3 regions of the Halomonas saccharevitans genome follow, and region 2 is predicted to be linked to each of the others. Evidence: riboswitches for the same ligand, from Rfam matches in the RefSeq annotation. Region 2 holds a riboswitch; each other region holds the start of a gene.
The links. Region 2 has a riboswitch for thiamine pyrophosphate ahead of RSO68_RS04070 (sodium:solute symporter family transporter). Riboswitches for the same ligand answer to the same signal wherever they lie in the genome.

Region 1: linked by a shared signal. The riboswitch ahead of thiO (glycine oxidase ThiO) and the one ahead of RSO68_RS04070 (sodium:solute symporter family transporter) in region 2 are both predicted to bind thiamine pyrophosphate.
Region 3: linked by a shared signal. The riboswitch ahead of tenA (thiaminase II) and the one ahead of RSO68_RS04070 (sodium:solute symporter family transporter) in region 2 are both predicted to bind thiamine pyrophosphate.

The regions. Positions count from the first base shown of each region.
Region 1 is NZ_JAVXUR010000001.1:65,649-75,574, reverse strand. Features, by position in the region: gene RSO68_RS00400 (sensor histidine kinase) at 1-1,299, shown strand, start outside; gene RSO68_RS00395 (DUF294 nucleotidyltransferase-like domain-containing protein) at 1,353-2,483, opposite strand; gene RSO68_RS00390 (HlyU family transcriptional regulator) at 2,824-3,138, opposite strand; gene RSO68_RS00385 (argininosuccinate synthase) at 3,188-4,408, opposite strand; gene rnt (ribonuclease T) at 4,556-5,221, shown strand; gene grxD (Grx4 family monothiol glutaredoxin) at 5,315-5,665, opposite strand; gene argF (ornithine carbamoyltransferase) at 5,840-6,760, shown strand; gene RSO68_RS00365 (hypothetical protein) at 6,859-7,164, shown strand; TPP riboswitch at 7,281-7,403, shown strand; gene thiO (glycine oxidase ThiO) at 7,466-8,566, shown strand; gene thiS (sulfur carrier protein ThiS) at 8,563-8,772, shown strand; gene RSO68_RS00350 (thiazole synthase) at 8,772-9,572, shown strand; gene RSO68_RS00345 (alcohol dehydrogenase catalytic domain-containing protein) at 9,716-9,926, shown strand, end outside.
Region 2 is NZ_JAVXUR010000001.1:869,485-879,410, reverse strand. Features, by position in the region: gene RSO68_RS04080 (3-oxoacyl-ACP reductase) at 1-765, shown strand, start outside; gene RSO68_RS04075 (LLM class flavin-dependent oxidoreductase) at 762-2,084, shown strand; gene RSO68_RS04070 (sodium:solute symporter family transporter) at 2,173-3,615, opposite strand; TPP riboswitch at 3,699-3,818, opposite strand; gene RSO68_RS04065 (ABC transporter ATP-binding protein) at 4,279-5,220, shown strand; gene RSO68_RS04060 (ABC transporter permease) at 5,217-5,990, shown strand; gene queF (NADPH-dependent 7-cyano-7-deazaguanine reductase QueF) at 5,996-6,832, shown strand; gene RSO68_RS04050 (nitroreductase family protein) at 7,117-7,677, shown strand; gene RSO68_RS04045 (YiiD C-terminal domain-containing protein) at 7,681-8,184, shown strand; tRNA gene RSO68_RS04040 (tRNA-Ser) at 8,307-8,394, shown strand; gene RSO68_RS04035 (S24 family peptidase) at 8,584-8,946, shown strand; gene RSO68_RS04030 (DUF2806 domain-containing protein) at 9,270-9,926, shown strand, end outside.
Region 3 is NZ_JAVXUR010000001.1:1,040,690-1,050,615, reverse strand. Features, by position in the region: gene RSO68_RS04865 (acetate/propionate family kinase) at 1-1,045, opposite strand, end outside; gene RSO68_RS04860 (outer membrane beta-barrel protein) at 1,302-1,808, shown strand; gene thiC (phosphomethylpyrimidine synthase ThiC) at 1,944-3,878, opposite strand; TPP riboswitch at 3,957-4,068, opposite strand; gene tenA (thiaminase II) at 4,155-4,823, opposite strand; TPP riboswitch at 4,893-5,035, opposite strand; gene RSO68_RS04845 (YceI family protein) at 5,091-5,711, opposite strand; gene RSO68_RS04840 (CDP-alcohol phosphatidyltransferase family protein) at 5,777-6,469, opposite strand; gene RSO68_RS04835 (zinc-dependent alcohol dehydrogenase) at 6,664-7,650, shown strand; gene RSO68_RS04830 (6-pyruvoyl trahydropterin synthase family protein) at 7,668-8,066, shown strand; gene RSO68_RS04825 (glycosyltransferase family 4 protein) at 8,084-9,208, shown strand; gene RSO68_RS04820 (hypothetical protein) at 9,205-9,926, shown strand, end outside.

The DNA of each region.
Region 1 (9,926 bases), 800 kb from region 2:
CTCGTCGCCAACGTCGGCCTGCTGGTGGGCGTGTCGCTCTTCACCCGCCCCTCGGCACTGGAGCAGACCCAGGCGGCGCTGTTCACCGAGGCCATGCCCCCCGGCCTGGTGCCGACCTCGCTGTGGCAGGGTCAGACCACCCGCGGCGAGCTGCGCGCCCTGCTCGACCGCTACCTGGGCGAGGCCACCAGCCGGCGGGTCTTCGCCCATCCCGCCGGCGAGGCCGACGAAACAGAGGATGACGACCAGCCCGCCTCCGCGGCGCTCTCCCTCAGGGCCGAGCAGGCCCTGGCCGGGTCGCTGGGCAGCGCCTCGGCCCGGGTGTTGATCGACTCGGTGGCCCGCGGCGAGGCGCCCGACCTGGAATCGATCCTGCGCATCCTCGATACCACCTCCGAGACGCTGGAGATGAACCGCCGCCTCGAGCAGAAGTCCAGCGAGCTGGCCCGCGCCAGCGAGGAGCTGCGCGCGGCCAATGAGCGGCTGCGCGAGCTCGACCGGCTCAAGGACGAGTTCGTGGCCATGGTCAGCCACGAGCTGCGCACGCCACTCACCTCGATCCGCGCCTTCGCCGAGATCCTGCGCGACAACCAGGCGCTGCCCGACGAGAAGCGCGAGCACTTCCTCGATGTGGTGGTGCGCGAGAGCCAGCGCCTGTCACGGCTGATCGAGGAGATCCTCGATCTGGCCAGGCTCGAGAGCGGCCGCCTGACCCTTGACCCCAAGCGCCTCGACCTGGTGGCGCTGACGCGCCAGAGCGTCGATGCGGTGCAACGCCTCCAGGAGGACCGCGGCGTCACCCTAGAGGTGGAGATCACGCCCGAGACCGCTTGGGTGATCGGCGATGCCGACCGTCTCGAGCAGGTGACTATCAACCTGCTCGACAACGCCGGCAAGTTCGCCGCCGACGACGATCCCCGCGTGCTGCTGCGCCTGGCGCGCCACAAGAACCACTATCGCCTCGCCGTCGAGGACAACGGCCCCGGCATCGCCGAGGGCGAGCGCGAGCGGGTCTTCGAGAAGTTCCACCAGATCCAGCACCAGGAGAGCGGCGAGACACGCGGACGCCCGCGCGGCAGCGGGCTCGGCCTGCCGATTAGCCGCGGCATCGTCGCTCACCTGGGCGGCCGGTTGTGGATCGAGGAGGCCAGCCGACTGGGCGGCGCCTGCCTGGTGATGGAGCTGCCCGAGGCGCCGGCCGAGGACCCCTCTCTCGGTAAAGAGGCCGGTAAAGAGGCCGGTGGAGTGCCCGATGAAACGCCCGAATCGAAGCCCGGCGGCCGCCCTGACGGGGCCTAGCCGAAGAGCATCAGGGCTCTGCCGGCGAGCACGACGAGGAGTGAACCGGCGACTCAGCCCGCCCGACGGGCGCGACGCAGCAGCGCACGGATCCCGCGGAGATCGTGGCGCAGAAGCAGGCGCTGATCCTCACGCAGGCGGGTGATGTCCACCCAGCCATCCGGCGTGCGCCCCTCGACCAGTGCCAGGCGCTGCTCCGTCAGAATCAGCCCCTGCAGCCGCTCAAGCGCCGCTGTCAGCGCCTCGGCCTGCTCGGCGGTGAGCGCCTCGCACATCACCAGCGCGACCAGGCGCGCGCGGGTATCCGGTGGGCGGACGCCGTGGCGAAGGGCCAGCAGGCGCACCGCGCCGACCAGCGGCAGCAGGCCCTGGCGCTTTAGGCTGAGAGCGCGCTCGTGGGGGGCATCCTCATCGTCGCCGCGCAGCCGACCGAGACGGTCCAGGGCCACGGGCAACTCATCAAGCAGGCTTGCCATCTCGTCGAGGAAGAGGTGCGCGGCGGGCAGATGCCGGGCTACCTGCTCGGCCAGCCCCTCGGCCAGCGCCGGCTCGCCGAAGACCGGACGGAAATCGAGCAGGATGTTGGCCTGCTGCACGCGCTTGATGCGCCGCTCCGCCGTCCATATCTCCAGCTGCGCCCGCCACTCCGAGAGCCGCTTGCGCCACATCGGAAAGCGCGCCATGACGTGCCCCCGACAGAGCGGAATGCCGGCCGCATCGAGCCGCGCGGTGAAGCGCTCGCCCAGCGCCTGGAAGTAGCCGTCGATCTCGGTATGCCGCGCGTCGGGGTAGTCAGCGATGATCATGGCGTTGTCCTGATCCGGCGCCAAAAGGCTCTCGTGGCGGGCGCCCGAACCCAGCACCAGCACGCAGAAAGCCGCCGGCGGCGCTCCCCAGCCCTGGGCCCGCATCTCGGAAAGCGAGAGCTCGATGGCGCGCCGATAGAGCCAGTCGTTGTGGTCGCTGATCAGCTGGCTGATGCGCCCGGCGGGCAGATCGAGGCGGTCGAGCGCGGAGACGAGCTCACCCTGCCAGGCATGGGCCGCGGCGAGGTCGGGATGCGGGCCGAGGCGCTCGAGTGCCCCGCGCAGCGGGTCCAGCAGCGCAGGCCAGGCCGCGGGATCGGGGTGTGCCTCGTCGGCGAAGAGCGCCCGCCAGGACGAGGAACGGTGCAACAGGCGCATGGACTCTCCGTGTCATGTCACGAATCGGCATTTCCTCGAGTCTAACGAGGGCATCCATTCGCCACACTTGGGCGAAAGGCCAAGGCGGAGGGAAGAGATGGCCGGCAGGCGATCACAGGACAACTATGACAGGAAAGCTGCGACAACAAGACCATGACAGAAAAGCCATGACAGAGAGGCGATGGCCGCGGGGACCATGACAGCCGAGGGCGGTTAAGGAAGGCGTTTAAAGACGGCCTTCAGTAAGGACTTTCTAAGGCCCTTAAGAGAGGGCACTTCAAGGAGAGAACGACGCGCCCCGTCGGCGGGAGCGTCGTTAGTGTGGCACCGCGGGCGCCGCTCAGCGCGGCGAGAACATGTCGTCGCCGACCTCGTCGATGAAGCGCTCGGCCTTGCGGACCATCAGGGTGTCGCAGGCCTCGCGGCCGGGCACCATGTCGGAGCGCTCGAAGCGGTGCTCGAGCATCTCGCCGGCCTGCTCCTCGCTCGAGGGGATCGGCTTGCGGATCCAGCCGCTGACGCGAAACTGGCCGCCCATGTCGGCGGGCTCGGAGACGATCAGATAGCCCTTGTATTCGACCGGCTCGGCGGCGGGCGCGCCCTTGGGCTCGCCCTCGTTGCCCCCGAACAGGCCGGACAGCAGCTTCTTCAGCATGGAACCTCCTGACAGAAAGACGCCGGCACGAGGCCGGCGTCGGGGTGGCTCAATCCTGACGGCGACCCTTGCCGGCGGCGATGCGCAGGCGCAGGGCGTTGAGCTTGATGAAGCCCTCGGCATCCTTCTGGTCGTAGGCGCCGGCATCGTCCTCGAAGGTCGCGATGGACTCGTCGAAGAGCGAAGCGTCGGACTTGCGGCCGGCGACGATGGCGCTGCCCTTGTAGAGCTTCATGCGCACCACGCCGGAGACGTTCTTCTGAGTCTCGTCGATGGCGGCCTGCAGCATGCGACGCTCCGGGCTCCACCAGTAGCCGTTGTAGATCACCTCGGCGTACTTGGGCATCAGCTCGTCCTTGAGGTGCGCCTCCTCGCGGTCCAGCGTCAGCGACTCGATGGCGCGGTGGGCGCGCAGCATGATGCTGCCGCCCGGCGTCTCGTAGCAGCCGCGCGACTTCATGCCCACGTAGCGGTTCTCAACGATGTCGAGGCGGCCGATGCCGTTGTCGCCGCCCATCTTGTTGAGCTTCTCGAGCACCTCATGGGGCTTCATCGGCACGCCGTCGATGGCCACGATATCGCCCTGCTCGAAGGTCAGCTCGACGTAGGTGGGCTGGTCCGGCGCGGCCTCCGGCGAGACGCTCCAGCGCCACATGTCTTCCTCGGCCTCGGCCCAGGGATCCTCGAGGATGCCGCCCTCGTAGGAGATGTGCAGCAGGTTGGCGTCCATGGAGTAGGGTGACTTCTTCTTCTTGGAGGAGAAGTCCACCGGAATGTCGTGCTGATCGCAGTAGGCCATCAGCTTTTCGCGGGAGTTGAGGTCCCACTCGCGCCACGGGGCGATCACCTTGACGCCCGGCTTCAACGCGTAGGCGCCGAGCTCGAAGCGGACCTGGTCGTTGCCCTTGCCGGTAGCGCCGTGGGAGATGGCGTCGGCGCCGGTCTGGTTGGCGATCTCGATCAGGCGACGGGCGATCAGCGGGCGCGCGATGGAGGTGCCGAGCAGGTACTCGCCCTCATAGATGGTGTTGGCGCGGAACATCGGATAGACGTAGTCGCGCACGAACTCCTCGCGCAGATCCTCGATGTAGATCTCCTTGACGCCCAGGGCCTCGGCCTTGGCGCGCGCGGGTTCGACTTCCTCGCCCTGGCCGATGTCCGCGGTGAAGGTCACGACCTCACAGTCATAGGTTTCCTGCAACCACTTGACGATGACGGACGTGTCCAGGCCGCCGGAATAGGCGAGCACGACCTTCTTGACATCGGACATGCTGAGGCTCCTTTTGGCTAACGATCATGAAAGGGGGAGATTATAGCGCGACGAGCCTCCAGCGAACACCGGCGACGGGACGCGCTGCGGCCAAGCTGGTAGACTGCCGCGGTCTAGAGAAACGATGCCCCAGACAAGGAGAGGTGCATGAGCGAGGCGATGGCCCGCGAACTCATGGCGCAGCGGTTCCGCAGCTTCCTGCCCGTGGTGGTGGACCTGGAAACCGGCGGCTTCAACGCGCAAGGCGATGCGATCCTGGAGATCGCCGCGGTAACCCTGACCATGGACCCGGAAGGCAACCTGCTGCCCGATGCCACCTATGCCTACCATGTCACGCCCTTCGCCGGGGCCAACGTGGAACAGTCGGCACTGGACTTCACCGGCATCCGCCTCGATGACCCGCTGCGCCAGCAAGTCGCGATCAGCGAGGCCGAGGCGCTGGGCGAAATCTTCCGCCCGGTGCGCAAGGCCATCAAGTCCCACGGCTGCACCCGCGCCGTGCTGGTCGGCCACAACGCGGCCTTTGATCACGGCTTTTTGAACGCGGCGGTGGCGCGCTGCGGCATCAAGCGCAATCCCTTCCACCCCTTCTCGAGCTTCGATACCGCGTCGCTCGCCGGCCTGGTCTACGGCCAGACCGTGCTGGCCCGCGCCTGCCGCGCCGCCGGCATCGAGTTCGACAACAGCGCCGCTCACTCGGCCCGCTACGATACCGAGCGCACCGCCGAGCTGTTCTGCGCCATGGTCAATCGCTACAAGGACCTGGGCGGCTGGGACCTGGCGCAGCGCGAGCAGGGCATGGAAGAGGCCTGAACGCCCGTATGCCCCGAGACGCCTACCAACGAAAACCCCCGCCGGCGCTGGCCGACGGGGGTTTTGTCATGCTGCGCGGCGCGCAGGCGGCCCTCAGGCCTGGGCGTCGCCCTCGCCTTCCTGGGCGCGCGCGGCCGCGGCCTTGACCAGGGTCTCCAGCTCGCCGGACTGATGCATTTCGGCGACGATGTCGCAGCCGCCCACGAGCTCGCCCTCGACCCACAGCTGCGGGAAGGTCGGCCAGTTGGCGACCTTGGGCAGCTCGGCGCGGATGTCCGGGTTGTCCAGCACGTTGACGAAGGCGAAGCGCTCGCCGCAGGCCATCAGGGCCTGGACGGTCTGTGCGGAGAAACCGCACTGCGGCAGCTGGGGCGTGCCCTTCATGTAGATCAGGATCGGGTTCTCGCCGATCTGGCGCTGAATGTTCTCGACGGTAGTGCTCATGACGTCTCCCTTACTCGTTTACTGGACTCGCCTGCCGGGCGACCCGGGGGGATTCGGGCAATACCCGACCGCGCGGGTCGGCCTTGTGGATGCAGCCATTCTACTGATGCCGGGCGCGTTGCGCATCCCCCGTGGGCTGGCTAGGATGGTCGTTTTTCCCCGTGGAGCGACCCCATGGCCATCCGCCATTTCCTCACCCTGCTCGATCTCAGTCCGGACGAGCTGCGCTACCTGATCCAGCGCGCCATCTCGATCAAGAATGGCCTGAAGACCCACGGGCCCACCTATACCCCCTTCGCCAACCGCACCCTGGCGATGATCTTCGAGAAATCCTCGACGCGCACCCGGGTCTCCTTCGAGACCGCCATGGCGCAGTTCGGCGGCCACGCGCTGTTTCTGTCGTCGCGCGACACCCAGCTCGGCCGCGGCGAGCCGATCGGCGACACCGCCCGCGTGCTCTCGGAGATGGTCGATGCGGTGATGATCCGCACCTTCTCCCACCAGGGCCTAGAGCAGTTCGCCTCGGCAAGCTCGGTGCCGGTGATCAATGCCCTGACCGACGACTACCACCCCTGCCAGCTGCTGGCCGACGTGATGACCTGGACCGAGCTGCGCGGCAGCGTCAAGGATCGCACTGCGGTATGGATCGGGGACGGCAACAACATGTGCCACTCCTGGATCAACGCTGCCCGACAGTTCGACTTCCGGCTGCGCATCTGCTGCCCCGAGGGCTATGAGCCCCGCCAGGACATCCTCGACGCCGCCGGCGACCGGGTCAGCATCGTGCGCGACCCGCATGCCGCCGTGGCCGACGCCGACCTGATCACCACCGACGTCTGGGCCTCCATGGGCCAGGAAGAAGAGCAGGCCAAGCGCGAGGCGGACTTCGCCGGCCTGCAGGTCACCGAGGCGCTGCTCGATCACGCCCGGGAAGACGCCCTCTTCCTCCACTGCCTGCCCGCCCACCGCGGCGAGGAGATCAGCGAGACCCTGCTCGACGACCCGCGCGCCGTGGTCTGGCAGGAGGCGGGCAACCGCCTGCACGCTCAGAAGGCGCTGATCGAGTTCCTGCTGTTGGGACACGTGGACAGCTGACGGAGACGCGGCGGAGGCCACCTTATACCTTGGTATGACATCGACCTTCGTCGCATGTATAATGCGCCGCAGCAATCCCGTTCAGGAGATGCGGCAGCATGAATCATTCCCACCCCAGTCACAGCGGCATGCAGCGCAGCCTGCGTCAGTGCCTCTCCCACATGGCCGCCATGCTCTATCGCCACGGCCATGTGCTCGAGACCGTCACCGTCAGCCATCGCGGCCTCGATCGCCAGGCCCTGAAGACCCTGGGAGCGGCCACCAGCGACTGGGCGCCCTGCCAGACGATCCTTGAGAACAGCCAGGCCGCCACCTGGAACGACCAGCAGCGCCTGGTGCTCACCGGCCTCGGCCGCGAGCTGCTGTTCGACATGTTCGGCGAAGGGGCCGCCGACTGCGCCTGAGCCCGATGCCGGGCTAGCGTATCGGGACCAGCCTCAAGACCAGACCTGAAGACCAGCCCTGGAAAATGCCCGGGCGCGCCCTCGATTGCGCGCCCGGGCATTTTTGGTTACGTTGTGACGACTTGTCGGGGAGCCCCGGTACGCTCATGGAGACGTGCACGGGGGCTGAGATCGGTACGGCCGAACCCGTTGAACCTGATCAGGTTGATGCCTGCGGAGGGAACAAGCTGTCGTCTCGCCCAGCAGCCCCCTTTCGTCATCCAGCCTGTTCCTCCACGTCTTCTGCTGGATGGACAACGCCATGACACACCCCACCGATAGAACCATCGCCGTGGCCGGCGCCGGCCTGCTGGGCCGACTGGTCGCCTGGCAACTCCTGCGCGACGGCCATGCCGTCACCCTCTTTGATGCCGGCGACCTGGAGCACCCCGCCGCTGCAGCCTGGACGGCGGCCGGCATGGTGGCGCCACTGTGCGAGACCGCGGTCTCCGAGCGCAGCGTCTTTGACATGGGGCGCTTCGCGCTGGCCCAGTGGCCGCGCTGGCTCGACGCTCTCAATGCCGGCGACCTGTGGCATCACCAGGGCAGCCTGATGGTGGCGCACGCCCAGGACATGGGGGAGCTCACCCAGTTTCGTCGCGACCTCACCCACGTACTTGGTGAGGAGCCGCCCTGCCAGTCGCTCGACGACGCCGAGATCCACCGCCTGGAGCCCGACCTGGCGGCGGGCTTTCGACAGGGCCTCTACCTGCCGGGCGAGGCTCACCTGGACAATCGCGCCCTGCTCGAGCGCCTGCTGACCGAGATTCGCCGCCTGGGTGGCACCTGCCATGCCCACTGCCCGGTGGACACCTTCCCCGGCGAGATCGAGACCCGCGACGGCCGGCATGCCTTCGATCTGGTCATCGACTGTCGCGGCACCGGCGCCCGCCAGCATCACGCCAGCCTGCGCGGGGTGCGCGGCGAGACGCTGCACGTGCAGACGTCGGAGCTCCGCCTCACCCGCCCGGTGCGCCTGATGCATCCGCGCTACCAGCTCTACGTGGTGCCCAAGCCCGACCAGCGCTTCGTCATCGGGGCCACCCAGATCGAGAGCGAGGACCGCTCGCCAGTCTCTCTGCAGTCTTCCCTGGAGCTGGGCAGCGCCCTCTACACCCTGTCGCCGGCCTTCGCCGAGGCACGCATCCTGGAGCAGGGCGTCAACCTGCGCCCCGCCTTCCGGGACAACCTTCCCCATGTCACCCAGCGTGACGGCCTGATCACCGCCAACGGCCTGTTCCGCCACGGCTATCTGCTGGCACCGGCGGTCGCCTGCCACCTGCTGGCCACTATCCGCGGCCGGGGCAAGCAGCCCTTCGCCGAGACCCTGACGGGACATCCGCCCCAGGAGAGCGCTGCATGAACGAGATCACCCTGAGCCTCAACGACGAAACCACCCGCCTGCCGACCGATACGGCGCTGGCAGATGCCCTGGACACCTGGCACTACACCGAGCGGCGCGTCGCCGTGGCGATCAACGGCGAGTTCGTGCCCCGCTCGGCCTACGCCGAGCGGGTCCTTAAAGACCGCGATCGCATCGATATCGTGGCCCCGGTGGGAGGCGGCTGATGAACGCATTACACGACGACACCCTGACGCTCTACGACGAGACCTTCTCCAGCCGCTTCCTGCTTGGCACGGCCCTCTACTCGTCGCCCGCGGTGATGCAGGAGTCCATCCAGGCCGCCGGCTGCGACATGGTGACCCTGGGGCTGCGCCGCCAGAATCCCGCCGAGGGCGACGGCGACGCCTTCTGGCAGATCCTGCGCGACAGCGGCTGTCGGCTGCTGCCCAACACCGCCGGCTGCCGCTCGGCCCGGGAGGCCATCACCCTGGCCCAGATGTCCCGGGAGATGTTCGACACGCCCTGGATCAAGGTCGAGGTGATCGGCGACGACTACAACCTGCAACCGGACCCCTTCGGCCTGCTGGAGGCTTGCCGGACGCTGATCGACGACGGCTTCAAGGTGCTGCCCTACTGCACCGACGACCTGGTGCTCTGTCAGCGGCTGCGCGACGCGGGCTGCCAGGCGCTGATGCCCTGGGGCGCGCCCATCGGCACCGGCCGCGGCCTGATGAATCGCTACGCCCTTCAGACCCTGCGCCAGCGCCTGGACGTGCCGCTGATCATCGACGCCGGCCTCGGCGCCCCCTCCCAGGCCGCCGAGGCCATGGAGATGGGCTTCGACGGCGTGCTGCTCAACACCGCCGTGGCCAAGGCCCACCGACCGGCGCTGATGGCCGAGGCCTTCGCCGAGGCGATCATCGCCGGGCGCAAGGCGTATCGCGCCGGGCTGATGCAGCAGCGCCAGACCGCCAGCCCGAGCACGCCGACCGTCGGGCAGCCGTTCTGGCATAGCGGCGGCTGACGGATACCACCGGGCCACCGACACACCGACCCGCGCAGCGGCCGAAAGGGATGACGCCGGGTCGGGGAAGTCTGCTATCGTCGAGTCGAATCGACAGCGATGACAGGAGGCACCCCGTGAGCAGCGAACGCGTTCCCGAGACCATGGCGGCCATGCTGCTGACCGGGCATGGCGACGTCGACCGCCTGGCCTATCGCACCGACGTTCCCGTGCCGGCCCCGGCTCGCGGCGAGGTGCTGGTGAAGGTCACGGCGACGGCCAAGAACAATACCGACCGCAAGGCCCGCGAGGGCCTCTACCCCACCAGGGACAAGGGCGAGGTGACCTCCTTCGCCATGGGCGGCTCCCCCACCC
Region 2 (9,926 bases):
TCTCTCCCCATCGACCAGCAGGTCGTGCTCATCACCGGTGGCGCTCGTGGTCTCGGCGCCCACCTGACACGCGCCTTCCTCGATCAGGGCGCCCGCGTGGTGGTCAACTACTACCGGAGCCGCGAGGCCGCCGAGGCGCTGGTGAAGGAGGCGCCGCAGCGGGCGCTGGCCGTCCAGGCCGACGTGCGAGACGCCGACGCGATCAGGGCGCTGTTCGAGCAGGCGTGCGGCCATTTCGGCGCCCCGATCAGCACCGTGGTCAATAATGCCCTGCCGGAGTTCACCTTCAACGGCGACGCGCGCCCCGACGCCGATGCCCTGGACTGGGCGCACCTCCAGCAGCAGCTCGAGGGCGTCAACCGGGGCGCGCTGAACACCATCCAGGCGGCGCTTGCCGGCATGCGCGAGCAGGGTGGCGGGCGCATCATCAACGTCGGCACCAATCTCTTCCAGAACCCCGTCGTGCCCTATCACGACTACACCGCCGGCAAGGCCGCGCTGCTCTCGCTGACCCGCACGCTCTCCAACGACCTGGGGCCCGACGGCATCACCGTGAACATGGTCTCCGGCGGGCTGTTGCGCACCACCGATGCGTCCAGCGCGACCCCGGAGGCGGTCTTCGACCTGATCGCGCAGAATACTCCGCTGCGCCGGGTGACCACGCCGGAGGAGTTCGCCGACGCGGCGCTGTTCTTCGCCTCGCCCTGGGCGAGGGCGGTCACCGGCCAGAACCTGATCGTCGACGGCGGACTGGTGAAGGGATGATGAGGCCGCGCAACCCCGACGAGAGACTGCACCTCAACCTGTTCGTGATGGGCTGTGGCCACCATCGCGCGGCCTGGCGCCATCCCGACTCCAGCGCCGAACGGCTCGGCGACATCGCCTACTACGAGTCGCTGGCCCGCACCGCCGAGCGCGGCAAGCTCGACGCGGTGTTCTTCGCCGACGGCATGAGCGCCGGCAGCGTGGAGGACGGCTTCAACTGGCACCTCGAACCGCTGACCGCGCTCTCCGCCATGAGCCGGGCCACCCGGCACATCGGCCTGATCAGCACGCTCTCGAGCACCTTCTACACGCCTTTCCACGCGGCCCGGCTGGTGGGCTCGCTGGATCACATCTCCGGCGGGCGCGTGGGCTGGAACGTGGTGACCTCGATGTTCGACAGCGAGGCGCGCAATCACGGCTACCCGGCCATGCCGGCCCATGCCGAGCGCTATGCGCGCGCCGAGGAGTTCGTGCAGACGGTGCTGGCGCTGTGGGACAGCTGGTCCGACGACGCCATCGAGCGCGACCGCCAGGGCCGCTACGCTGATCCGGACAAGGTGCGCCGGATCGACCACCACGGCGAGCACTTCCTGGTCGACGGGCCCCTGAACCTGCCGCGCCCGCCCCAGGGCCATCCGGTGCTGGTGCAGGCGGGCGCCTCCTCCCAGGGGCGCGACCTGGCGGCGCGCTACGCCGAGGCGATCTACGCGGTCGCCTACGACCTGGAAACCGCCCAGGGCTACTACCGGGACATCAAGGATCGGGTGGCGGCGGCCGGGCGCAGCGCGCCGGTGCCGATCCTGCCGGGGCTCGTCACCTATGTGGGCTCCACCATGGAGGAGGCCCGGGCCAAGCAGCGGGCGCTGGATGAGTGCCTGCCGGTGGCGGCCTCGCTGCGCCAGCTGGAACTCTTCATCGAGCAGGACTGCAGCGACTGGGCGCTCGATGCGCCGGTGCCGTCGCTGCCGCCGCTCGCCGAGTTCCGCGGCCCCCAGGGGCGCTACGCCACCATCCTGCGTATCATCGAGACCGAGCGGCCGACCCTGCGCCAGCTGCTCGGGCGCCTCGCCGCCGGCGGCGGCCACTGCACCATGATCGGCACCCCGGAGAGCATCGCCGACGAGATGGAACGCTGGTTCCGCGGCCGCGGCGCGGACGGCTTCAACCTGATGCCGCCGTCGCTGCCCGGCGGGATCGATGACTTCGTCGACCAGGTAGTGCCGGAACTGCAGCGCCGCGGGCTGTTCCGCGAGGCGTACACCACCACCACGCTGCGCGGCCACTTCGGCCTCGAACGCCCGGAGGGGCGACACTCTTAGCGCTATCAGTAGCGAGCCCCAGAACGCGAAACGCCCCTCCGTGAGGGGCGTTTTCGTGTCGCTCATGAATAGGGCGGCCGGCCGGCGCTCAGCCCTCGAAGCGTCGCGCGCCGGCGCTCAGCACCGCGAAGTCGAAGCGCTGCTTGGCCGGCAGCAGCGCCAGCAGTGCCAGGCCCGTCACGACCGGCATGAAGGTGGCGAGCAGGAAGGACTCCATCAGGGTGGTCAGGGCGTCGCCCGGCGCCGGGAAGAGGGTGAGGCCGGCGACCAGGCCGCTGAGGGTGGCCAGCACCGCGGCGCGCCCGTCGAAGCGGCGGTTGAACAGCCCGAAGAACACCGGGAAGGCCGCCGCGCAGCACAGCAGGTCGGCCAGCAGGAAGAGATACAGCACGCTGTAGCCCTGGGCGGCCACGAATGTCACCGGCAGTGCCAGCAGCAGGATCAGCCAGCGCGACAGGCGCATCAGCCGCGGGCCGCTGGCGCCGGGCAGCAGGCGCCCGCCGTCCACGGCGATCATGCTCGAGGCGGCGCTGATGGTGGTGTCGGCGCTGCTCATCACCAGCGCCAGGCCCAGGAAGATCAGCCCCACCGCGAACCAGCCCGGGATGTCGGCGAGCAGCACGCTGAACAGCGCGACCGAGCCGTCGCCGGGCAGCCCCAGTCCCACGAACGCCAGGCCGAACAGGCCCATCACGAAGATCATCGGCGCGCTCAGAAGGCCGCCGAGCAGGAAGCCCAGGCTTACGGCGCGGTTGCTCTGGGCGGCATAGACGCGCTGCCAGTTGCCCTGGTAGAAGAGCCCGGTCAGCATCACGGCCAAAAAGAAGGTGAGGCCGGCCTTGAGGCCGCCCAGGTCGGTGACGTCCAGCAGCTGCGGCGCCGTCGCCTCGAGCCCGGCGAGGGTGGGTTCGAGGCCGCCGGCGGCCTGCCAGCCGACGATTAGCAGCACTGCGAGCAGCGGCAGGATCACGATCATCTGCACCTTGTCGGTGAAGATCGAGGCGCGCAGGCCACCGTAGAGGGTGTAGAGCAGGGTGGCGGCCATCACCACCGAGCTGGTCGCCCAGAGCGGGACCGGCGCCAGCAGCCCGACCATCTTGGCGATGGCGGTGATCCCCGCGGCCAGCGAGATGAAGAGATAGAACAGCATGATCACCAGGGTGAAGGCGTACATGGGGCGCCCGTAGCGGCTCATCACGAATTCGGTGAGCGAGTGACCGCCCGGCGAGAGCTGGCGCAGGCGCCGCCCCAGCGGAATCATCACCAGCCTGGGGGCCAGCGAACCGAGCGCATAGCCGGCGATGGCGCCCAGGCCCCCCCAGGTGGCCGCCTGGGCGGGGCCGAACAGGATCCAGGTGCCCAGCGTCGAGGCCATCAGGGTCAGCACCGTGGCGGTGGCGCTCTGGCTGTTGCGGGCGATGATGAAGTCTTCGAGGCTCTCGTGGTGGCGGCGGGCATAGAGCAGGCCCGGCACGGCAAAGAGCGCCGCGAAGGCGATGAGCCACCAGAAGGCGTGGGCGGTCGACAGCATGACGTTCTCCCTAGCATGGAATGGCCCGGCGTGATGCCGAGCGTCGCTACGAGAGGACGCGGTTGCGTTGGGTGAGAAGCGTGGCCGAACGGCACTTCCTTCCCTTCGCCGGCATGATCCGGATCAGGTTCGAAGGGTTACCGGGCGTGCCGCGAGGCACGCTGCCGGAATCTCAGTCCGCGAGGACTCCCCCAGGAATGCGCTCCAGCCTAGGGCCCCGGCGTCACGGGGTCAACACGGCCCGCGGCGCCCGCGGCAACGATGAGCATGCGAACTGTCACGTCGGTGGCGTAAGATGGTAGGCCGCTAGGGGCGGGCAGGCACCGGTCGCTGCCTGATGTTCGGCTCGAGCGGCGGAAGGCAGGTTGGATCTGGCGAGGGGCGCCGAGGACAGGTCGAAGAGGGGGTCCTACGCCAGGGATGGCGTCGGTAGCGCCCAGGGAGGGGTTCACAGCGCCCCCTCGTTGGTCCGACACTTCGGGACCTGTCGACGGATCAGCCCCGAGCGATAACGCCAACTGCAATAGCCCTGCGGCGGAGGGGCGGCGGCTTGAATTGCGCCGTGGCGCCCCCATCTCAGCGCCCCGTGTGCCGGGACGCGAGCGGGTTTTTTCCGGCGCGTGCCGCCGCGGCACCCCATTCATCTTCTGTACGGGATCTTTCATGGCCGAACCGGCTCTGTCCATCCGTGGCCTGACCAAGGTCTACGGCAATGGCTTCGAGGCCCTCAAGGGCATCGACCTCGACGTCGCCCAGGGCGACTTCTACGCCCTGCTGGGCCCCAACGGCGCCGGCAAGTCGACCACCCTGGGCGTGGTCTGCTCGCTGGTGCAGAAGACCGCGGGGAAGATCACGATCTTCGGCATCGACGTCGACACCGACTTCGCCCGGGCCAAGTACCACCTCGGCGTGGTGCCCCAGGAGTTCAACTTCAGCCAGTTCGAGAAGGTCATCGACATCGTGCTGGCCCAGGCGGGCTACTACGGGATGTCGCGGCGCGAGGCGCTGCCCCGCGCCGAACAGCTGCTGCGCGACCTGAGCCTCTGGGACAAGCGCAACGGCCCCGCACGGATGCTCTCTGGCGGCATGAAGCGCCGGCTGATGATCGCCCGGGCGCTGATGCATCGCCCCAAGCTCTTGATCCTCGATGAGCCCACCGCCGGGGTCGACATCGAGCTGCGCCGCAGCATGTGGGAGTACATGCGCCGCATCAACCGGGAGGAGGGTGTCACCATCATCCTCACCACCCACTATCTCGAGGAGGCCGAGAGCCTCTGTCGCCGCGTGGGCATCATCAACCACGGCGAGATCGTGCGCGACACCAGCGTGCGCGAGCTGCTCGCCGAGCTCGATACCGAGACCTTCCTGCTCGATCTTGCCCATCCGGTAGAGGCGGCCCCCGAGGTCGAGGGCTTCGAGATCAGCCGGGTGGACGATGCCCAGCTGGCGGTGGTGGTGCACCGCGGCCAGCGGCTCAACGACGTCTTCGCAGCGCTCAGCGAGCAGGGCATGCAGGTGATGTCGATGCGCAACCGCGCCAATCGCCTGGAGGAGATGTTCGTCTCCATGGTGGAAGACGACCAGCAGAAGGAGGCGCGCCCATGAATCCCCAGCAGATCGCCATCGCTCTATGGACCCTGGTTCACAAGGAAATCAAGCGCTTCACGCGAATCTGGCCGCAGACCCTGCTCCCGCCGTCGATCACCATGACGATGTATTTCATCATCTTCGGCAACCTGATCGGCTCGCGGATCGGCGAGATGGACGGCTACAGCTACATGGACTTCATCGTCCCCGGGCTGATCATGATGGCGGTGATCACCAACAGCTACTCCAACGTGGCGTCATCCTTCTTCTCCAACAAGTTCCAGCGCTCCATCGAGGAGATGATGGTCTCGCCGATGCCCAACTGGGTGATCCTCTCCGGCTTCGTGCTCGGCGGCATGGCCCGGGGCCTGGGCGTGGGGCTGATCGTCACCGGGGTGTCGCTGTTCTTCACCCGCATCGAGGTGGCCCACCCGCTGCTCACGGTCTTCGTGGTGGTGCTGACCGCGGCGCTGTTCGCCATCGGCGGCTTCATCAACGCCCTGCTGGGCAAGAAGTTCGACGACATCTCCATCGTGCCGACCTTCGTGCTGACGCCGCTGACCTACCTGGGCGGCGTCTTCTACTCGATCTCGCTGCTGCCGGACTTCTGGCAGGGCGTCTCGATGCTCAATCCCATCCTCTACATGGTCAACGTCTTCCGCTACGGCTTCCTCGGGGTCTCCGACATCCCGGTGGGCTGGGCGCTGGCGGCCGTGCTGGCCTTCATCAGCGTGCTCTACGGCGTCGCGCTGTGGATGCTGAAGCATGGCAAGGGCATCAGGAGCTGACAGACATGACCCAACATCGACCCGACACCCTCACCCACGCCCCGCTGGGGCGTGAGTCCGCCTATCCCGAGCACTACGATGCCGGGCTGCTCTATCCCATTCCCCGGGCCGCCAACCGCGCGCCGCTGGGCATCGAGGAAGGCCCCTTGCCCTTCGTCGGCGAGGACGAGTGGCATGCCTTCGAGGTCTCCTGGCTCAACGCCCGGGGCAAGCCGCTGGTCGCCGTGGCGCGCTTTCGCCTGCCGGCCGAGTCGCCCTACCTGATCGAGTCCAAGTCCTGGAAGCTCTACCTCAACGGCTTCAACCAGACCCGTTTCGAGAGCCGCCAGGCGGTGATCGATACCCTGCTGCGCGACCTGGCTCAGGCGGCCGGCGCGCCCGTCTCCGTCGAGCTGCTCGACGTGAACGACGCCGCACTGGCGGTGAAGCGCCTGCCCGGCGAGTGCCTGGACGATCTCGACATCGAGGTCACCGACTACACCCCGAGCGCCGAGCACCTCACGGCGGGGGAGGAGATCGTCGAGGAGACGCTCTATTCCCACCTGCTCAAGTCCAACTGCCCGGTCACCGGCCAGCCCGACTGGGGCAGCGTGCTGATCCGCTACCGCGGCCCCAGGCTCGACCGCGAGGGGCTGCTGCGCTACCTGATCGGCTATCGCCAGCACCAGGACTTCCACGAGCACTGCGTGGAGCACATCTTCACCGACCTGATGGCCCGCGCCCGGCCGGAGCGGCTGATGGTGCTGGCGCGCTACGTGCGCCGCGGCGGGCTCGACATCAGCCCCTGGCGCGCCACCCCCGGCGAGCGGCCTCCCGAGCCGCTGCGGCTCTCTCGGCAATAAGGACGCGCAGCAGAGAGGCACGAGGCGGGCAGGGCTATCGCAGTTACGAAAGCCGAGGGGCGCTGGGGGCAATCTGACGAGGAGATCCTACGCCAGGGATGGCGTCGGTAGCGCCCAAGGAAGGGTTCACAGCGCCTCCTCACAGGCTTGCTCCCAGATCAGCCCCGAGCGATGTATCTATCTGCGATAGCCCTAACGAGGAGGGCGCCGGCACGACAGTCGCCCGGGCAGCTGATAGAGTGACGAGAAAGATTCTCGTCTGAAAAACCCAAGGGAGAGACTCAATGGACGCGCTGACGCTGCTGCACGAACGCAGTTCCATGGGCAAGCTGATGGGCCCGCCGCCGAACCCCGAACAGCTCGAGGCGATCTACCGGGCGGCCCTGCGCGCGCCGGACCACAAGGAGCTGCGCCCCTGGCGCTTCATCGAGTTCTCCGGCGAGGGCCTCTCGCGCCTCGGCGAGCTGTTCGCCGAGGCCGAGTTCCGCGAGGACCCCCACGCCAGTGACGCCACCCTCAACGCGGCCCGCAAGAAGCCGCAGCGCGCGCCGATGATCATCGCGGTGATCGCCAAGGTCACCCCGGACGAGCCCAAGGTGCCGAAGATCGAGCAGGTGATCTCCGCCGGCTGCGCCGCCCACGGCGTGCTGCTCGCCGCCCACGCTCAGGGGCTCGGTGCCATGTGGCGCAGCGGCAAGTACGCCTTCGACCCCACCGTGCGCAAGGGGCTGGGGCTCGCCGAGGACGACGAGGTGGTGGCCTTCCTCTACCTGGGCACCCTGGGCGGGCGCCACAAGCCGCTGCCCGAGCACGACATCGACGCCTTCGTCGAGCGCTGGGACTGACCCATGCGCGAGATCGGCGTTCCCCACCCGCGCTTGCCGCTGCCCGCCGCCGGCGGCGAGGACGACATGGCCGCGTTCCTCGCCTGGCTGGGCGAGGCGATTCCCATGGTGGGCGCACTCGGTATCCGCGAGATGACCCGCGATGACGAGCGCCTCACCTGGCAGCTGGCGCTCACACCTAGCCTCAACGACAAGGGCACCGGCTTCGGCGGCGCGCTCGCCGCCCAGACGACCCTGCTCGGCTGGTGCTGGACCACGCTCTGGCTGCGCCGCCGCGGCCTCGCCCGGGACGTGGTGGTCGCCGAGTCCACCCAGCGCTTCCTGGCGCCCGTGACCGGCGACTACCGGCTGGTCTGCGAGCCCGAGGCGGACGACGGCCCCGCCAGCCTCGCCGAGCGCCTGGAGCGGCGCGGCAAGGGGCGCATCGCCCTGGTCCAGCGTCTCTGGTGCGGAGACACTCTCTGCCTGGAAGCGCGGGGCGACTACGCGGTGCTGCCCGAGGCCTGAGCCGGGCGGCATGGGGCCGCATGAAAACCGCGAAACTGGCTTGCATTCGCGGACTTAAGTCGTTAGTATATGCGCCGTTCTTGAGCAAAAGGCCACGCGCCAAAGCTGAAGGATAACAATGCGGAGGGGTGTCCGAGTGGTCGAAGGAGCGCGCCTGGAAAGCGCGTAAGTCGAAAGGCTTCGAGGGTTCGAATCCCTCCCCCTCCGCCACGAATATCGATTAAGCCGCTGATTTCAGCGGCTTTTTCTTTGCCTGCATTTTCTTAACCCACACTTTGACCCACACCTAGTACCTGGCTTCCATAGGCTCCTTCAGGACGTCCTTGGACGGCCTTTCTCCTCGTGCTGTCGCTCTTCCTGCCGCCATGCCTAATCTGGGCAGTCATTTCCTATTCAGGAATGACAGCCGTTCAGGCTTTCGGTACTGTCGTCCTAAGTGTTGTGAGCAGCAATGAGCTTGGGAGTGGTGACATAGCGTTTCTAGCTTTCTCTTCGGACACACCCACGCAGCTGACACGGTGGGACTGGTGTTGGTGCCTCGGACAAGAGGCCGAGCTGAAGCCGCGACCCGCACCCGGAAGGGTGTTCCTGCTGCTGGTGCACGGTGAGCGGCGCATCAAGCGCGTGCAGCGCGTCGCCGGCGGCGCCTGGTTGCTGATCAGCGACAACCCGCGCTATGAGAAGGAATTTATCAAGCCGCAGGACATGAAGGATGTAGAGATCCTGGGTCGGTGCGAGATTCGCATTGGACGGGTTTTGTAACTGTAAAATTAAAATAGCATTCCTGCACAGACAGGACGTTGTAAGTGCGGTTTAAGGCCGCCGCGATCGATGGGAAACCACCCGGAAAGGGCATTACAACGAAGACGCAAGGAGGCGTAGGGATGAAGCGTGCACTGTTCACTCTCCTTAGAGGTGTATCCCAGGAGACCGAAGGCCAAGTGGTGACAGTTCTGGAAGGCATGTGACATGCGCCTGCTGATAATAGCTCTTTGGCCGTGTCTTTACTCGCAGACAGTATCGCTAAAGCGATTGCTGTTAATGCGTGAAGTTTTTAAAGTTTCTGTTTTCTGCGGGGGAAGTAAGTGAATATCGAAGTTAGTGATATGTTTGGATTGAGTCAGCCAATTACAAAGCTTATTGAGGTTACTTCCAGAGGGCTGGGTAGGTCCACGGATGCATTCTTTAGGGTAAGGAATGCAAAAGCTTTCGCTAAAGAGCTTGAGGTCGTTTCTGGAGCATTAGAGAACCATGGGAAAGCTTTGGGGGGGGTTAAGTTTTCCAGAGAGGATATAGAAGTATTGTCCTCTGAGACGGGCCTGCCCTCTGAAAGCGTGGAGCAGTATACAGCACTGGCCCAGCGAGCCTACTCCGCAGGTGTAGCATCTTCAATGCGTAAACAGGCTAACACCGAAAGTGTATTGAGTGCCGCTGCTGAAGAACTAAAGGAAGAGGAGTATGTTCCTGAAGAGGATGTTGATGAAGATTGGCTTTCATTGTACTTCTCTATAATAGAAAATGTTAGCAGTGATTACATGAAGCTCCTGTGGGGTAAAGTTCTTGCTGGGCAAATAAAATCACCTGATCGCTTCTCTCTTAGGACGTTGGATGTTTTACGAACAATGAGCGCTCGGGAGGCAGAGTTGTTTTCTCAAGTGGCTAGGCATGCAGTCACTGATAATGGAAAAGAACCCAGTCATATTCTTCTTCCTCAGGATGAGTTGTTGGAATTTCATGATGAT
Region 3 (9,926 bases), 170 kb from region 2:
CCCTGGCGTCCAGGCGCAGGCCGAAGTGGCGCAGCAGCTCGACCACCCGGGCACGCACCTCGCTGTCGTTCTCGCCGATGCCGCCGGTGAAGGCGATGCCATCCAGGCGCGGCAGGGCGCAGGTCAGTCCCGCCAGCGACTTGGCCAGGCGATAGCAGAATACCTCGATGGCAAGCTCGGCGCCCGCGTGGTGCTGGGCGGCGGCCTGGTGCAGGCGGCGCATGTCGTTGGAGAGCCCGGAGAGGCCCAACAGCCCGCTCTCCTTGTTGAGCAGGGTGTCGATGCGCTCGAGCGACCAGCCCAGCTGACGAGCCAGGTGGGCGTGCAGGCCGGGGTCCACGTCGCCGCTGCGGGTGCCCATCACCAGGCCCTCCAGCGGCGTCAGGCCCATGCTGGTGTCGACGCTCGTCCCCTGCCACACCGCGCAGGTGGAGCAGCCGTTGCCCAGGTGGGCAATGAGCCAGCCGCCATGACGGCGCTCGCTCAGGGTGTCGACCCGCGCGCTCACGTAGGCGTGGCTGCTGCCGTGAAAGCCGTAGCGGCGAATGCCGTGGCGACGATAGAGCGATTCCGGCAGCGCATAGCGATAGGCCCGCGGGGGCAGGGTCTGGTGAAAGGCGGTATCGAAGACCGCGACCTGGGGCAGGTCGGGGAACAGCGCCTGGGTGGCCTTGAGGCCCTCCAGGTTGGCCGGGTTGTGCAGCGGCGCCATGGCCACGGTGGCCTCGATGGCGCGCTTCGCGGCGGCATCGAGGCGGGTGGCGCGGGTGAAGCGCTCGCCGCCGTGGACGACGCGATGCCCCACCGCCACGGGATGCTGTCCCTCGAGACCCTCGAGGATCTCCGCCATGGCGTCGGCGTGGCCGGCCCCGTGCAGCGGCCGCGAGAACGAGCGGCCCTGGCTATCGACGCCCGTCAGGCGCGCATCCTCGCTGCCCAGGCGCTCGGCCAGGCCGGAGAGGCGGGGCGCGCCGGGCGAGGCGGGCACCAGGGCGTACTTGATCGACGAGGAACCGCAGTTGATGACCAGTACCGGGTCGTTCATGGCACATCCTTCTGTATCGAGTGGCGCGGGGCGTGCGATCGACTGTGAGCGCACGGGCACGGCGCCTTATTCTCGCGAAATTAACACGTTGCGAGGCGAGAAACAGTGACGTGGATCGCGAGACGGCGACGCAGGCGCTTCTCATTCTTTGCGTGACGCCGCTGCCGTCACCTCGAGGTGAGCATTGCACCTTGGTCTAAGCTGGGCCAGAATGAAGTCGTGTATGAAAACAGTGTTTTCTAACTGGAGGCCTGCCATGAAGACCCTTACGATCTCTGCGGTATCCGCGGCCCTGCTGCTGGCCGGCACCAGCGCCTTGGCTCAGAGCAGCGTCATGAACTACGACCCGAGCCCCTATCTGGGTGGCGATGCCCTGTTCTGGGAGCTGGATCCTGATCGCGGCTCCGGCAGCGCCGACAGCACCGGCCTGCGCCTGCGCGGCGGCGTGGCCTTCAACGACTACTTCGCCCTGGAAGGCCACCTCGGCGGCGGCGGTTCCGACGGTCCCGTCGAGCTCGACTACCTCGCCGGCGCCTACGCCAAGGGCATCCTGCCGATCACCCCGGACTTCCGCCTCTACGGTCTGGCCGGCTTCACCGAGGTGGATGTCGATATCGAGGAAGAGAGCGGTTTCTCCTGGGGCGGCGGCGCCGCGTTCGACGTGGCACCGAATCTGGCCCTCGGGGCCGACTACGTCCGCTACCTGGACGAATCGAGCTACACCTTCGATGCCGCGAGCGTCGGGATGACGTTCCACTTCTGATCGGGTGGCGACACGCCGCGTCTACGGTTCGCCACGACACCACGAAAAACGCCCCCGCCGGACAGCCGGCGGGGGCGTTCGAGTGTGTGAGGGGAGCCGGCGACCGTCCGGAACAGCGACAGTCGCGGCGTCGCGTCAGACTTCCTTGTAGAGCTCGGCGCCCTCCTGGCGGAACCGTTCGGCCTGCTCCTGCATGCCACGCTCTACCGTCTCTCGTTCTACCCACTCGGGGTCGCCGTCGAGGCCCTTCTCCTTGGCCTCGCGCTTCAAGAACGAATCGCGGACCTCCTGGCTGATCTTCATCGAGCAGAACTTCGGCCCGCACATGGAGCAGAAGTGCGCCACCTTGGCGGAGTCCTTGGGCAGGGTCTCGTCGTGGTACTCGCGGGCGGTATCCGGGTCTAGCCCTAAGTTGAACTGGTCCTCCCAGCGGAACTCGAAGCGCGCCTTGGAGAGCGCGTTGTCCCGGCGCTGGGCGGCCGGGTGCCCCTTGGCGAGGTCGGCGGCGTGGGCGGCGATCTTGTAGGTGATGATGCCGGTCTTGACGTCGTCCTTGTTGGGCAGGCCCAGGTGCTCCTTGGGCGTCACGTAGCAGAGCATGGCGCAGCCGTACCAGCCGATCATGGCAGCACCGATGCCGGAGGTGATGTGATCATAGCCCGGTGCGATGTCGGTGGTCAGCGGCCCCAGGGTGTAGAAGGGCGCCTCGTCGCACGCCTCGAGCTGCTTGTCCATGTTCTCCTTGATCAGGTGCATGGGCACGTGGCCCGGCCCCTCGATCATCACCTGGACGTCGTGCTGCCAGGCGATGCGGGTCAGCTCGCCCAGGGTCTCGAGCTCGGCGAACTGCGCCTCGTCGTTGGCGTCGGCCACCGAGCCCGGGCGCAGGCCGTCGCCCAGCGAGAAGGCGACGTCATACTGCTTGCAGATCTCGCAGATCTCCTCGAAGTGGGTGTAGAGGAAGCTCTCCTGGTGGTGGAAGAGGCACCACTTGGCCATGATCGACCCGCCCCGGGAGACGATGCCGGTGACACGCTTGGCGGTCAGCGGCACGTAGCGCAGCAGCACGCCGGCGTGGATGGTGAAGTAGTCCACGCCCTGCTCGGCCTGCTCGATCAGGGTGTCGCGGAACACCTCCCAGGTGAGGTCCTCGGCCACGCCGTTGACCTTTTCCAGCGCCTGGTAGATGGGCACGGTACCGATCGGCACCGGGGCGTTGCGGATGATCCACTCGCGGGTCTCGTGGATGTTCTGCCCGGTGGAGAGATCCATGATGGTGTCCGAGCCCCAGCGGATGCCCCAGGTCATCTTGTCGACCTCGTCCTCGATGGAGGAGGTGACCGCCGAGTTGCCGAGGTTGCCGTTGATCTTCACCAGGAAGTTGCGGCCGATGATCATCGGCTCGGTTTCCGGGTGGTTGATGTTGCAGGGGATGATCGCCCGACCCGCGGCGACCTCGTCGCGCACGAACTCCGGGGTGATCTCCTCCGGCAGGCGCGCGCCGAAGCCCTGGCCGGCGTGCTGGTGGCCGAGGATGCGCTCGACCTCCGCAGTACCCAGCGCCTGGCGGCGCTGATTCTCGCGAATGGCGATGAATTCCATCTCCGGGGTGACGATGCCCTGGCGGGCGTAGTGGAGCTGGGTGACGTTCACGGCCTTGCCATCTTTTGAACGGCGTGCCCGACGGGGCGTGCGGGTCAGATCGAAACGCAGGTTGGCAAGCATCGGGTCGTTGGCCCGGCGCCGGCCGTAGTCGGAGGTCGGGCCGTCGAGGCGCTCGGTGTCGCCGCGTTCCTCGATCCAGTCGCGGCGCAGCTCGGCAAGGCCCCGGCGCAGGTCGATCTCGGCCTCGGGGTCGGTGTAGGGGCCGGAGGTGTCGTAGACCAGCAGCGGCGGGTTGGCCTCGTCCTCACCGGAGGTCCTGGTCGGCGAGAGACTGATCTCGCGGAACGGCACCCGGATGTCCGGGCGCGAGCCCTCCACGTAGATCTTGCGCGAGCCGGGCAGCGGCTTTACGGCGGCCTCGTCGACGCGGGCGCTCTCGGCGAGGAAATGGGCGGTCTTGCTCATGGTGTTCTCCCTTGGATTGTCGGGGTCTTGTTCAGGGAGGACACAGGCGGGAAGGACAGGGGCCACGGTGCCGGGGCGTGCGGCCTGTCGCTTGATCCCTACGCTGGTCCTAGCCAGTTCAGGTTCAACGGGATCCATGCTGGCAAGCGCATGGTCTCAGCCGTCATCAACGGCGCCCCGTCAAGCGTTGGTGGTCGGGCAATCTCGCGATTCCCCTTCTATCCCGTGGGTGGGCGGCCTGACCAGAACCAGCCCGGGATGACAGCTGGGGCCAGCTCAGAGGCGCTGGTCGAGCCCCATCTGCCAGAAGTCGATCTCGAGCCGGGTGGCGTCGCGGAACACCGCGGTAAGCTCGGCGAAGCGCGCCGGCGTCACCTCCGCCAGGCGGGCGTCGAGCCAGGCGCGCTCGTCCGCCATGGCCTGCTGAAACGCCTCGCTCTCGTACATGGCGATCCAGGCGTCATAGGGATTCGCGTCGCCGCGCACCGTGGTGGCGCGGCCGTTGAGCCACTGGGCGATCTCGCCGTAGCCGACCAGGCAGGGGGCCAGCGCCACGTGCAGGTCGAGCAGGTCGCCGCGGTGGCCGGTATCCAGCACGTAGCGGGTGTAGGCCAGCGTCGCGCGGGCCTCGGGCAGGCGCGAAAGGTCCTGCTCCGAGATGCCCCAGGCGCGGCAGTAGTCCACGTGCAGCCCCAGCTCGACGTCGAGGATGGTCTTCAAGCCGTCGAAGGCGTGACGTAGCTCGCCGAGGTCGCGGCTCTTGTAGGCGGCCAGGGCATAGGCCCGGGCGAAATGGATCAGGAACAGGTAGTCCTGCTGGAGGTAGTGGCGAAAGGCGCCTTCCTCGAGGGTGGCGTCGCCGAGCCGGCGAACGAAGTCGTGCTCGATGTAGGCGCGCCAGTCGTCCTGGCAGGCCGCGGTGAGATCGTCGAATCGGTAGCCCATCTTGTCTCCGGTCTGAGGGCGATCCGGAAGCGGGGCGGGAGAGGGTGACCGGGGAAGGTGCCGAGATGGCGCTGGTCACCGCTTGATTCCTACGCCGGTACTAGCCGGATCAGGTTCACGGGACCAGCGCTCGGTGTCTCGAGTCTGTTGCGACAGACTCTCGATACCCTGCGCCATCTCAGCCGGCTCTACCGGCACCCCGTCAAGCGAAGCCTTGACTGTAGCATTCTGGCGGAGATTTACCAGCCTGCCTGCGGTGGGAGTCGGCTACTGCCGAATGGCTTCCAGCTCGAGGATCAGCTCCACCTCGTCGCCGACCAGGCCGTTGTCGACCCCGTAGGTCATTCCCCAGTCGCTGCGCTGGAGGGTGGTGCGTGCCGACAGCCCCAGGGTGTGCTGCTCGTGGCCGAAGGGGTAGGTCGCGGCCTTGTTGAGCGTGACCTCCAGAGTCACCGGGTGGGTCTCGCCCAGCAGGGTCAGATCGCCCTCGAGAGTGCCCTGGCGGTCGCTGTGCGTCTCGAGGCCGGTGGCCTCGAAGACGATGGTCGGGTAACGCCCCGCGTCGAGGAAGTCATCGCTGCGCAGGTGGTCGTCGCGATCGTCGTGATTGGTGAAGGCGCTGTCGGCCGTGATTTCGACCCTGCCGGAGTGCAGCCGCTGCGTCTGCTCGTCATAGACGAATTCGCCACGACCCTCCAGGAACATGCCGAGGGTATCCGCGTAGCCGATGTGTTCGGTCAGAAAGCCGATGGAGAAGTGGTCGGGATCGATCTCGTAGGTATGTGGCTCGGCGCTGGCCATGGGCGTCGTGAGGACGCCCAGCGTCAGGACCAGTCCGGTAGCGATCGGCAGGGGGGAGCAGGGTGTCGGGTGGCGAGGCGTGGGCATGGGGGCATCCTCCGGGGGGCTAGGGTCAGGGATCAGGGGCACGGGGTCTTGCCGTCCTGTGGCCATCACGCCGAGGCGCGGCGATACAGCCAGCGTATATCGGTGATGAACGACCAGCTGAGGGCCAAAAGCGCACTGCCCGCCAGCCAGCTCGCCGCTGTGGTGCCGGTCACGGGCAGCAGGGCGATCATCAGGGCGGCCACCTGCCAGACGCATACCGCCTTGCGGCGGCGACTCTCCGGCAGCGGTTCGGTCAGCCAGGTCATCCTGAGCCCGGCAATAACGAAAGCGTAGCGCATGGCGCCGATGGCCAGGACCCAAGGGCCTGCCTTGTCGAGCAGCAGTAGCGCCAGGCACAGCACGAGGATGAAGAAGGCATCGAGCTCCATGTCGAACCGGGCGCCGAAGTCGCTCTGGGTGGACGTGCGCCGGGCGACCCAGCCATCCACGCCGTCCAGCAGCAGGGCCAGCAGGGCCAGGATGGCGAGGGGAAACGCGGAGCGGGCCAGCAGATCCGGATCGGCCAGGGTGCCGGCCAGCAGGGCGACGATAGCGCCTCGCCCCAGGGTGACGCGGTTGGCCCAGCCCAGTTCACGCCAGTGGGCGGGCAGGTTCGCCAGGACTAGCCCGGCCATGATGAGGTAGCAGACCATCGCCAACAGTGGGACCGGCAGGCTCGCCTCTAGCCAGCCAGTGAGCAGTGAGGCCGGAATCACCAGGCCCAGGGCCCCTGTTCCAAGGTCACGAGCGATCGTCATAGGCGCCTCTATCGCGGCATGATGCGGTCGATAAATGACGATACTGCATTGTTCATCGGCGTGCTAGTGTATCAATATTGTAGAAGTTTAGGGCGTGTCGCCATGCGCGATACCGGCCCGGGGCAGGTGGCCAGCACGGGGCCCCTGGATTGTATCCCGTAACACCCGCCGAATATTGCCAAAGGGATCTTGCCATGCCACACGAGACCGCTACCGCCTTCTGGACCCTGGCTCCCGGCCAGGGGGCCCTGCGAGAGGAGGTTCTGGCCAGGCCCGGCCCCGGCGAGGTGGCCGTTCGCACCCTCTATAGCGGCATCAGCCGAGGCACCGAGGCGCTGGTCTTCGGGGGGCGGGTGCCGGAAAGCGAATGGCAGCGCATGCGTGCCCCCTTCCAGGCAGGCGACTTCCCCGGGCCGGTCAAGTACGGCTACATCAACGTGGGTGTCGTCGAAGCCGGGGAGCCCTCCCTGATCGGTCGCGAGGTGTTTTGCCTCTATCCCCACCAGGATCGCTTCGTGGTGTCGGCGGATGCCGTGACGCCGCTGCCGGACGGCCTGCCGGCGGCGCGAGCCGTGCTCGCGGCCAACATGGAGACGGCCATCAATGCGGTCTGGGATGCCGCCCCCGGGGTGGGAGACCGGATCGCCGTGGTCGGCGCCGGCGTGGTCGGCGCCCTGGCGGCCTGGTTATGTGCCGCGATGCCGGGCACTCGGGTGCAGCTGGTGGACGTGATGCCGGGCCGTTACGCCCTGGCCGAGGCCCTGGGGCTCGAGCTCTCGCTCCCGGACTCGGCTCGGCGCGAGAACGACCTGGTGATTCATGCCAGCGGTCGGGCCGAGGGGCTGCGCCTGGCCCTTTCCCTTGCCGGTTCCCGGGCGAAAGTGGTGGAGATGAGCTGGTTCGGCAGTGCCCAGGTCGCGCTGCCGCTGGGCGAGGCCTTCCACTCGCGGCGCCTGACGCTGCAGGCGAGCCAGGTCGGGCACCTGCCCCCCGAGCGCGCGGCCCGCTGGGATTATCGTCGCCGCCTGGCCCTGGCCCTGGACCTGTTGGACGACCCGCGCCTCGACGCCCTGATCAGCGGCGAGAGCGACTTTCACGAGCTGCCGTCGCTGATGCCGCGCCTGGCCGCTGGCGGCGGCGACGTGCTCTGCCATCGCCTGCACTACCCGACCCCTTCCTGATGCGAGGAGCCTGACTCATGTACCGCCTCAACGTTCGCGACCATTTCATGATCGCCCACAGTTTTCGCGGCGAGGTCTTCGGCCCCGCCCAACGCCTGCACGGTGCCACTTACGTGGTCGACGTGACTTTTCAGCGCCGCGAGCTCGACGACGACGGCCTGGTCGTGGACATCGGCCTGGCCGGCGAGGCCTTGAAGCGCGTGCTGGCCGAATTCAACTTCCAGAACCTCGACGAGGTCGAGGAGTTTCAGGGCCGCAACACCACCACCGAGTTCATGGCGCGGGTGCTCTTCGAGCGCCTCGCCACGGCCATCCAGCTTGGCCATCTCGGCGAGGCCGCCCTGGGGCTCGACTCCCTCTGCGTGGCCCTGCATGAGTCACACGTCGCCTGGGCCAGCTACGAGGGCGCGCTGTAATGTCACAGGAGTCGACGATGCCACAGGAGTCGACGCCCGACCTGGTGCTGATCGTCGCCGGTAACCCCGACCAGAAGACCGGCGGGTACCTCTACGACGCCCGCATGGTGGCGGAGCTGCGCCGGCAGGCGTGGCGGGTCGAGGTGGTGGGGCTCCAGGGGCGATTTCCGCTGCCCGATCGAAAGGCTCGCCACAGTCTGGCGACGACTCTGGCGGGTCTTGCCGACGACGCCCTGGTGGTGATCGACGGCCTGGCCATGGGCGGACTGCCCGATGAGGTCGAACGGCATGCTGAGCGTCTGCGGATCGTCGCCCTCGTCCACCACCCCCTGGCCGACGAGACGGGCCTCGACGTCGCCCGGAAGGCCTGGTTTCGCGAGCGCGAGGCCTGGGCGCTGGCGGCGGCCCGCCGGGTGATCGTCACCAGCCATCACACCGCCCGGGGCCTGTCGGAGTACGGCGTTCCCGACCAGCGCATCCGGGTCGCCGAACCGGGCGTCGACAGGGCTCCCCTCGCCGACGCTGCCCTGGACCCCGAGGTCCCGGCGTCGGCCGGCCGACTGCTCTGCGTGGCGACCTTGACGCCGCGCAAGGGGCTCGGCCTGCTGGTCGAGGCGCTGGCCGCGCTCACCGACCGCGCCTGGGCCTGCGAGGTGATCGGCAGCCACCGGCGTGACCCCGGGCACGCACACGCCCTGCTGGCCGAGACGCGACGTCTCGGCCTCGCCGACCGGCTGCGCTTCATGGGCGAACAGGACGACCGCGAGCTGGAGGCGGCCTACCGCCGGGCGGCTCTCTTCGTGCTGCCCTCCTGGTACGAGGGCTACGGCATGGTGGTGACCGAGGCGCTGGCCAGGGGCCTGCCGGTGATCACCACCACCGGCGGTGCGCTGGCCGATACCCTGCCCCCCGCGGCGGGCATCGCCGTGCCGCCCGGCGATGTCGGCGCCCTTCGCGAGGCGCTGTCGGGCTGGCTGGACGATCCCGGCCTCAGGCACCGGCTGCGCCGGGGGGCCCGCGAGGCCAGGAACGGGCTGGCCGATTGGCCAGCGGCGGCACGGGACTTCATGGCCGCCCTGAACGCCATCCCCGAGGCGCCGATTGGCGACGCGGCGCGTCTCGAGGGGAGGGGCTCGTCATGACGGCGTCCCACGACCACGATGTCTTCTCCGCGGCGTGGCTGTCGCTTCGCGAGGGGCTCGATGCCCGGTCGCGCAGCCACCGCCTGACCGGCCTGGCCGCGGACTGGCTGAGCGAGCGCGACGCCCCCCACGGCATCGTCGACCTGGGCAGCGGCAGCGGCAGCAACCAGCGCTTCCTGGCCGCTCGCCTGCCGGGCCCACAGCGCTGGCGACTGGTCGACCACGATGCCGAGCTGCTGGCCCATGCTCGCCGGCGAGGCGCCCTGCTGCGCGACGGGGCGGGGCAGGCGCTTACCCTGGAGACCGCCTGCCGAAGCCTGTTCCCGGTCGATCGCGAGCTGCTGGCCGATGTCGACCTGGTGGTTGCCTCGGCCCTGATCGACCTGATGCCCAAGCACTGGTTGGCGTTGCTGGTGGGCGCCTGCGCCTCTTGCGGCCAGGCCCTGCTGATCACCCTCAGCGTGGACGGCGACTGGGCTTTTCTCGATCGTCGGGGCGAGCGTGTCGAAGACGGAGAGGACATCGCCGTACGTACCCTCTTTCAGGCCCACCAGCTCCGTGACAAGGGCCTGGGCCCCGCGCTGGGCGGCGAGGCGCCCGCAGTGATGGCCAGCCAGCTGACGGCCGCCGGCTTTCGGGTCGAGAGCGCCGCCACGCCGTGGCACCTGGCGCCGGGCGACGCCTCGCAGCGTTCGCTGGCCGAGGCCCTGATCACGGG